DNA from 3 places in the Pseudoflavonifractor hominis genome. Region 3 is predicted to be linked to each of the others. Evidence: riboswitches for the same ligand, from Rfam matches in the RefSeq annotation. Region 3 holds a riboswitch; each other region holds the start of a gene.
What was found. Region 3 has a riboswitch for thiamine pyrophosphate ahead of thiS (sulfur carrier protein ThiS). Riboswitches for the same ligand answer to the same signal wherever they lie in the genome.
Positions count from the first base shown of each region.

Region 1: another riboswitch for thiamine pyrophosphate. It lies ahead of thiD (bifunctional hydroxymethylpyrimidine kinase/phosphomethylpyrimidine kinase); the one in region 3 lies ahead of thiS (sulfur carrier protein ThiS).
Region 2: another riboswitch for thiamine pyrophosphate. It lies ahead of H8S34_RS04550 (energy-coupled thiamine transporter ThiT); the one in region 3 lies ahead of thiS (sulfur carrier protein ThiS).

Region 1 is NZ_JACOPR010000002.1:279,675-282,597, reverse strand. Features, by position in the region: gene H8S34_RS04150 (sodium-dependent transporter) at 1-1,091, shown strand, start outside; TPP riboswitch at 1,145-1,251, shown strand; gene thiD (bifunctional hydroxymethylpyrimidine kinase/phosphomethylpyrimidine kinase) at 1,373-2,173, shown strand; gene H8S34_RS04140 (thiamine-binding protein) at 2,170-2,466, shown strand; gene thiW (energy coupling factor transporter S component ThiW) at 2,480-2,923, shown strand, end outside.
Region 2 is NZ_JACOPR010000002.1:372,848-375,770, reverse strand. Features, by position in the region: gene H8S34_RS04555 (RluA family pseudouridine synthase) at 1-695, shown strand, start outside; TPP riboswitch at 743-857, shown strand; gene H8S34_RS04550 (energy-coupled thiamine transporter ThiT) at 936-1,517, shown strand; gene H8S34_RS04545 (HAD-IIB family hydrolase) at 1,539-2,360, shown strand; gene H8S34_RS04540 (branched-chain amino acid transporter permease) at 2,420-2,788, opposite strand; gene H8S34_RS04535 (AzlC family ABC transporter permease) at 2,782-2,923, opposite strand, start outside.
Region 3 is NZ_JACOPR010000005.1:2,512-5,434, reverse strand. Features, by position in the region: gene H8S34_RS09030 (ABC transporter substrate-binding protein) at 1-585, opposite strand, end outside; TPP riboswitch at 1,196-1,304, shown strand; TPP riboswitch at 1,352-1,458, shown strand; gene thiS (sulfur carrier protein ThiS) at 1,509-1,703, shown strand; gene thiF (thiamine biosynthesis protein ThiF) at 1,704-2,339, shown strand; gene H8S34_RS09015 (thiazole synthase) at 2,356-2,923, shown strand, end outside.

The sequences.
Region 1 (2,923 bases), on a different contig from region 3:
TGTTCTATACCACCATTGCCGGCTGGCTTCTGCTGTACTTCTGCAAGATGGTGCTGGGTCGCTTTGAGGGTCTGGATACCGCCGGTGTGGCGGATGCCTATGGACAGATGGTGGCCACCCCTGGTATCCAGCTGCTCTTTATGGCCATTGTGGTGGTGCTGGGCATGCTGGTGTGCAGCCGGGGACTGCAAAATGGCGTGGAGAAGATCAACAAGGCCATGATGCTCTGCCTGCTGGCGCTCTTGGTGGTGCTGGCGGTGCGCGCCGTCACCCTTCCCGGGGCGATAGAGGGCCTGAAGTTCTATCTGGTGCCCAATTTCCACAACCTGATGTACGACGGCGAGGGGAACTTCCGCCTGTTCCGTGCCATCTATGACGCTATGGGTCAGGCCTTCTTTACCCTGAGCCTGGGCATCGGCGCCATGGCCATCTTCGGCAGCTACATCGGCAAGGAGCGCCGCCTGTTCGGCGAGGCCATCAGCGTGGGTATCCTGGATACCTGTGTGGCCTTCATCTCGGGTCTGATCATCTTCCCCTCGGCCTTTGCCTTCGGGGTGCAGCCCGACGCGGGCCCCAATCTGATCTTTGTCACCCTACCCAATGTCTTTAACGCCATGCCCGGCGGCCGGCTGTGGGGCGCCATGTTCTTTGTGTTCCTCTTCTTTGCGGCCCTCTCCACCGTGACGGCGGTCTTTGAGAACATTCTGGCCTGCTGGATGGACAAGTGGGCCATTTCCCGGCGCAAGGCGGTGCTGGCCAACCTGGTGCTCATCTTCCTGCTGAGCCTGCCCTGCCTGCTGGGAAACAACCTGTGGAGCGGCGTGAAGGTGCTGGGCATGGGAATCATGGACCTGGAGGATTTCCTGGTCAGCAACAACCTGCTGCCTCTGGGCTCGGTGGTCTATCTGCTCTTCTGCTGTGTCTCCGACAAATACGGCTGGGGCTATGAGAACTTCCTGAAGGAGGCCAACCAGGGTGAGGGCGCCCGCTTCCCCGGAAAGCTGCGCGTTTACTTTACCTTTGTCCTTCCCGTGATCGTGCTCATCATCTTCTTCATGGGCTACTGGGATAAGTTTGCCCCCAAGGGCTGATTGCCTGTATCCCCGGAAATAGGGATTGACAGAAGGTTTCGTTAGTCCTACAATAAAACACGCAAGGGAGCTCCCGCGAGGGGGCTGAGAGGAGGGGCGAGTCCCTCGACCTTACCTGATGTGGGTAATGCCAACGTAGGGACGCGGCACAGACTTCGTGCGGTTCTCCTTCGTACGGAGGAGCATAGAGAAACGCTTGAGGCGGGATGTCCCAGTTGGGACATCCCGCCTTTTTTGGTCTGCCCCACAGAAATCCAAACGAAAAAAGGAGAGGCAAGCAGATGAGACGAGTTTTGACTATCGCGGGCAGTGATTCCAGCGGCGGCGCCGGGATCCAGGCCGACCTGAAGACCATGACCTGCCTGGGGGTGTATGGCATGAGCGCAATCACCGCCCTGACGGCCCAGAATACCACCGGCGTGCGGGAGGTATTGGAGGCGACCCCGGCTTTTGTGGGCGCACAGCTGGACTGCGTGTTTGAGGATATCCGGCCCGATGCGGTAAAGATCGGCATGGTCTCCAACGCTGACATCATCCGCGTCATTGCCGCCAAGCTGCGGGAATACCGGGCGGAGCGTATTGTGGTGGACCCGGTGATGGTGGCCACCAGCGGCAGCGCTCTCATGCAGGACACCGCCCTCACCGCGCTGATGGAGGAGCTCTTCCCCCTGGCGGCGGTGATCACGCCCAATCTCCCCGAGACCCAGCGGCTGTGCGGCTTTGCGGTGGAGAGCGAAGCAGACATGCTCCGCGCCGCCCGCACCATTGGAGAGCGGATCCCCGGGGGCGTACTGGTCAAGGGCGGCCATCGGAGCGATACGGCGGATGACCTCCTCTGGTGGAAGGGCGAGGCCATCTGGTTCCGCTCCCCCCGGGTAGACAATCCCAACAACCACGGCTCGGGCTGCACCCTCTCCTCCGCCATCGCCTCCTTCCTGGCCCTGGGGGAGGAGCTGCCCGAGGCAGTGCGGAAGGGCAAGGCCTATATTACCGCGGCCATGGAGGCCCAGCTGGATCTGGGCCAGGGCAGCGGCCCGCTCAAGCACAACTACGCCATTGCAGAAGGAGGAAGCGTACGATGAACGCAAGCATTGCCATTCAGGTCCTGCCCAAGGTGATGGAGCAGGAGGAGACCCGGCGGATCGTGGACGAGGTCATCGCCTATCTGGCCTCCACGGGGCTGCACTATGTGGTGGGGCCCTTCGAGACCACGCTGGAGGGCGATCTGGAGGAGCTTCTGGACATCGTCAAACAGTGCTGCCGTATCTGCGTGGAGGCCGGCGCCCCCGGCGTGATGAGCTATGTGAAGATCAGCTATAAGCCCGACGGCGTGTGGACCATCGACGACAAGACGGGCAAATATCAGAATCGTTGAGGAGGCTGCCGAAATGAAAGTGACTGCGGATACTCATACCATGACCCGTGCCAACAGCCTTTCCGTGCGCCGGATGGTACTGGCTGCCATGCTGGCGGGCCTGGGCTTTGTACTCTCCACCTTTGTCTACTTCCCCTCCATGGCGCCCTTCCAGCACTTCTGCAACATCCTGGGCGCGGTGTTCCTGGGGCCCTGGTACGGCTTTGCGGCGGCCCTCCTCACGGGACTGCTGCGGATGCTTACCGGGCGGACCATCCAGGCGGTGGTGGGCGCCGTGTTCGGCGCGTTCCTCTCGGGGCTGCTCTATCAGAAGACCCAGAAACTGTGGATGGGCTATGTGGGTGAGGTCATCGGCACCGGCTTTATCAGCGCCATGGTGGCCTATCCCCTGATGAAGCAGTTCTACGGATTGGACGCCCAGTCCCCCTTCTTCTACATCCCGGCTTACCTGCCCTCC
Region 2 (2,923 bases), on a different contig from region 3:
TTCCGCTGGACGTGGTGTATGAGGACGACGACGTCATCGTGGTCAACAAGCCCGTTGGCATGGTAGTCCACCCGGCCGCCGGCCACCCGGACGGCACGCTGGTCAATGCCCTCCTCCACCACTGCGGCGACAGCCTCTCGGGCATCAACGGGGAGCTGCGGCCCGGCATCGTGCACCGGATCGACCGGGACACCTCCGGCCTGCTCATCGCCGCCAAGAACGACTTTGCCCATCTGGGACTGGCCGAACAGCTCCAGGACCACTCCCTCTACCGGGAGTATGAGGCCATCTGCGTGGGCAACCTCCGGGAGGACCGGGGCACCGTGAACGCCCCCATTGCCCGGCACCGCACCGACCGCAAGCGCATGGCGGTGGACCCGGAGGGGCGGGAGGCCGTCACCCACTGGACCGTGCTGGAGCGGCTGAGCGGATACGCCTACATCCAGTGCCGTCTGGAGACCGGGCGCACCCACCAGATCCGGGTACACATGGCGTCCATCGGCCACCCCCTGCTGGGGGACGTGGTGTACGGGAGCAAGCGTCCCTACCCCGGCCTGGCGGGCCAGTGTCTCCACGCCCGGCGGCTCTCCTTCGTCCACCCCCGCACCGGGGAGCGCATCACGGTGGAGTGCCCTCTGCCCGACTGGTTCCAGGCCGTGCTGGCCAAGCTGCGCCGGATGAGTGCCGCGCCTTGACAAGGGAAACGGGGCCGGTATAGAATAGGGTATAACCACAGAACAACTCCAAATCCCAGGGGTGTCGGGCGCAAGTCCGGCTGAGATCCGCGCGTAGCGCCGCGCGGGGACCCTTGACCTGATCCGGATCATGCCGGCGTAGGAAGTTGGATTCATACGGGGAAGGACCATGTCGTTTCACTCGTACCGCACTGCGCCCAGGGGCTGCGCTGCGGTACATCTTTTTAGGAGGAAAACGATATGAACCTGACCATGGAAGCCAGACCCCGGGCCAGCCGGACCCGGGTGCGCATGCTGTGTGAGGGGGCCCTTTTGGTGGCGGCCGCCCAGATCCTCAGCTATGTGAAGTTTCTGGAGCTGCCCAACGGCGGCGCCCTGACCCCGGCCATGTTCCCGGTGCTGCTCTTTGCGGTGCGCTGGGGCTGGAAGGACGGGCTGCTGGGCGGCCTTGTGCTGGGCATCCTGCAATTTATGTTTGACGGCGGCTTTGCTCTGGGGTGGCAGTCCATCCTGGGGGACTATCTGCTGGCCTTCACGGCGCTGGGCCTGGCCGGTGTGTTCCGGGGCCGCCGCTGGGGCATCTTTGCCGGGACCGTGCTGGGCTGCGCCGGGCGGTTCCTGGTGCACTATGTGGTGGGTGCCACCATCTGGGCCGAGTACATGCCGGAGGAGTTTCTGAGCATGACCATGACCAGCCCCTGGCTCTACTCCCTGCTCTACAACGGGGTGTATATGCTGCCCAACATGGTGTTGGCGCTGGTCATCGGGGCGCTGCTCTACCGGCCCATGGGGCGGTATCTGACCGGCGCGGACATCGAATAAGAAGGAAGGTAGGGTGATCCCTTGGGCAAGTTTGACGGCGTACTGCTGGTAAGTGATTTTGACGACACCCTCTACGGGACGGATCTGACCGTGTCCCGGGAGAATGTGGAGGCCATCGCCTACTTTACGGCGGAGGGCGGACGTTTTACGGTGGCCACGGGCCGGGCCCGGCCTGCCTTTGCCCCCTGCGCTTCCCTGGCCCCCATCAATGCGCCGGTCATCCTGTCCAACGGCTCGGCCCTGTACGATTTCGACCGGGGAGAGATGGTCTGTGAGACCTTCCTGCCCGAGCGGGTCCTGGGGGACCTGATGGAGCTGACCTTCGTGGTCCCCGAGATCGGGCTGGAGGCCTACCACGGGGACGACATCTACCTCCACAATCCCAACATCATCACCCGCAACCATCTGGCGCGGGTGGGCGCGCCCGGAGAGGAGAAGGCCATCCGGGACATCCCCGGCCCCCTCTCCAAGGTCCTGCTGGAGCACGACCGCCGCAGCGTGCTGGAGCGGGCCCGGGAGTACATCCTCTCCCGCTGGGGAGAGTACTATGAGGCCATCTTCTCCAACCAGGTGCTGCTGGAGCTCACCGCCAAGGGGAGCAACAAGGGCGGCATGGTGGAGGAACTGGCCCGCCGCCTGGGGATCGGAGCGGAGCACATTTACTGCGTGGGAGACAATGAGAACGACATCCCCATGCTGGCGCGCTCGGCCATCCCCTTTGCCCCGTCCAACTGCGCCCCTGTGGTGCGGGAGTGGGGAGCCCGCCTGGTCTCCTCCTGCGACGAGAGCTGCGTGGCCGAGATCATTGGCATCCTGGACGGGCGCTATCCGGCCCGGCCGTGAAAAGCGTGAAAAAACTGCCCTCCGGCGCGCAATCCTGCGCCGGAGGGCAGCTTTGCCTCTCAGGGAAAGACCGCCTGGACCAGTACCATGTAGAGCACCGTCCCCCCGAAGATGGAGAGGAGCGTGTTGCGCTTCCACAGGTGGAGGAGGGCCACCACCAGTACCGACAGGAAGGCGGGGAGCCACTCCCCCGCGGCCTGGAGGGGGAGCAGATGGGGAAAGCCGTCCCGCAGGGCCAGAAGCGGGCCCTTGAGACAGTAGATGATGAGCATGGCGATGATGGCGGGGGGCAGCACCCGGCCCAGATAGAGCACTAGCTTGGGCGGATGGTCTCCCCGGTCAAAGAGGAGAAAGGGCAGGGCCCGGGTCAAAAAGGTGACCACCGCCATCACGGCGATGGCGGCCACGGCCTGTATAGGGGTCAGCATGTGGTTTCCTCCTCTCCGGCGGCGGTGCCGCGCTCATCCAGACGCTGGCGCAGCAGGAGCAGCACCAGCACGATCACGCCCAGGGCGGGCAGAAGCATGTTCTCCGCCCCCACCAGGAAGAGACTCAGCAGGGTC
Region 3 (2,923 bases):
CTTCTGGGCAATGCGGATCACATCATCCCAGGTCTTGGGGGCCTCTTCCCCGATGGAGTCCAGAATGGTCTTGTTGTAGACCAGGCCGCTGACCGCCTGGGGACCGCTCTGGGCGATACCATAGAACTTGCCGAAGATCTTGTATTTGTCCGTCAGAGTCGTATAGGTGGCATAATCCTCTTCCGTCAGGTAGTTGCTCAGATCCTCCACCGCGCCGGCATCGATATAGGTGGGGAACATCTCAACATACATATAGCCCACGTCCGGCCCGGTCCCTGTGGAAATACCGGAGCTGTACTTGGCCTCATAGTCTTTCCAGGAGATAAACTGGAAGGTAACGTCCACGTTGTGCTCCTCCTCAAAGGGAGCCACAACCTCATCCCAGATCTCCGCATCGTTGCCATCGGTTGCCTTGGCCGGCAGCCAAACTTCCAACACCTTCGTGCTCTCTCCCTCCGAGCCCCCCTGTGTGGGTGCCGCAGAAGGATCGCTCCCGGCGCTCTGTCCGCCACAGGCGGCCATTGAGAGCGTCAACACCGTGGCAAGGCCAGTGGTACCAATTCTTTTACCCCAGATGTGTGCCATGAAAAACTCCTCTTTCTTTCTAAAGTTGCAAGGAAATCCATAAGTTAAGATAGCAGACTTAGAATGAAAACTCAAATTGCAATAACGAATAAATCACTGGCACAAATATAGAAAAATTTAATTTTTATACACTTTCTATCCAGTTCCATTTTGATTCTGCCATCCTCTTCCTTCCTGCTTCCCACCACACTTTTCTATCGAAAATTCAGATATGTTTTGTGCCATTTTAGTATTATTATTGTACTTTTAAAATTTTTGTGTCCTCCACCTACGTACACATGTCCAAATTCATATAATGACCCAACATGCAAAACGGATGAGATATTTGAATTGCCCGCGCTTGCGTTTTCCTCCCTTACGTCTTCCCTTTCCGTGTAAAAAGAAAAAATTGACACCTGATATGATGCCAATTTGCCCCCTTCCCTACTCCCCTATCCAGTCCTATAAGGGAAAATATGGCGGCCTATATATGCGCTCAGATTTAAACAAAAGCAAGAGTCAAATGCACATAGATTATGTGTTCTCTTTTGCTTCCTTACTCTTTGTGTTTTTTGTGCTTTTTTAGATAGCCTATTGTATTTTCATAAAACAAGGTGTACAATATCTAATCGAATAAATACAGGGGAGCTTGTGTTTGCAGGCTGAGAGGAAGTAACCGAACTTCGACCCTATAACCTGATGCGGATAATGCCGCCGTAGGAAGTCATACACAAGGATTTTTTACAGGAGGCATCCGAAAGGGTTGTCTCCTGTTTTTATTTTACAATTAAAAAAAGCGGGGAGCTTGTATGACAGGCTGAGAGGAAGGTGCAACCTTCGACCCATAAACCTGATTTGGATAATGCCAACGTAGGGATTTTTGTGAGTGTTGCGGGAAACGTCCAAATCGGAGGTTTCCCGTATTTTATTTTGGAGGTGCAATCGTGGTAAAGGTAAATGGCACGGAACTTGATGTTGCAGGAAAGACAGTGTCGGAGTATCTGGCAACAACCGCCTATGATCCCAAACGAATCGCAGTTGAACAAAATGGCGACATCGTATTTAAGTCTCAGTACGATGATACCATTCTTAAAGATGGCGATCGTTTGGAGATCGTCAGCTTTGTGGGAGGTGGTTGATTGATACCGTCTAAAAAAGAATGGACGGACGCTTTGATTGCCCGCCACGGAGCCACACTTTATAAACAGTTTTCTTCCGCAACTGTTGCAATTTGCGGCCTTGGCGGTCTTGGATCAAATATCGCCGTCGCTTTGGCAAGAGTTGGAATCGGTAAACTGCTGCTGATTGATTTTGACCGTGTAGACATAACCAATCTGCACCGACAGCAATACAAGGCAAATCAAATCGGATCCTACAAGGCAGATGCTCTTGTGGAAAATCTGTTAGAGATTGCCCCCTATACGGAACTCCAAGCTGTAACAGCAAAGATCACAGAGGAAAATTTCGCGCGTCTGCTAAAAGACGCGGATATTGTATGTGAAGCATTTGACGATGCAGAGTGCAAGGCAATGATTGTAAACGGCGTTTTAGAGCAATTACCCCAGTGCTATTTGGTTGCAGCTTCCGGCATGGCTGGTATAGATACGCCCAATACCATTAAAACAAGAAAAGTTACGAAACGATTTTACCTATGCGGTGATGAAGTCAGCGATGTGGCAAATACCATTGGACTGGTGGCCCCTCGTGTTATGCTTTGCGCCGCACATCAGGCTCATACCGTCCTGCGTATCCTCGCAGGCAAATATGAAGTATAAGAAAGAAGGAGTTATTATGGTTAACAACGATAAGCTCGTCATTGGCGGTCACGAATTTAATTCACGTTTTATTTTGGGTTCCGGTAAGTATTCCATGAAGCTCATTGAAGCTGCAATCAAAGATGCCGGTGCAGAAATCATCACGCTTGCTGTTCGCCGTGCAAACACCAAGGAGCATGAAAACATTTTGGACTACATCCCAGAAGGCATCACCCTGCTGCCCAACACCTCCGGTGCAAGAAACGCAGAGGAAGCTGTCCGTATTGCCCGTCTTGCGAGAGAACTTGGCTGCGGTAATTTTGTGAAGGTAGAGATCATGCGTGATACCAAGTATTTGCTGCCCGACAACCAGGAAACCATTAAGGCTACTGAGATTCTTGCAAACGAAGGCTTTGTTGTCATGCCTTATATGTATCCTGATCTGAACGCTGCCCGTGATATGGCGAATGCAGGCGCGGCTACCATTATGCCTCTGGCTTCGCCCATCGGCTCTAACAAGGGTTTGGCAACCAGAGAATTCATTCAGATTCTCATTGATGAGATTGATCTGCCTATTATCGTGGACGCTGGCATTGGTAGACCTT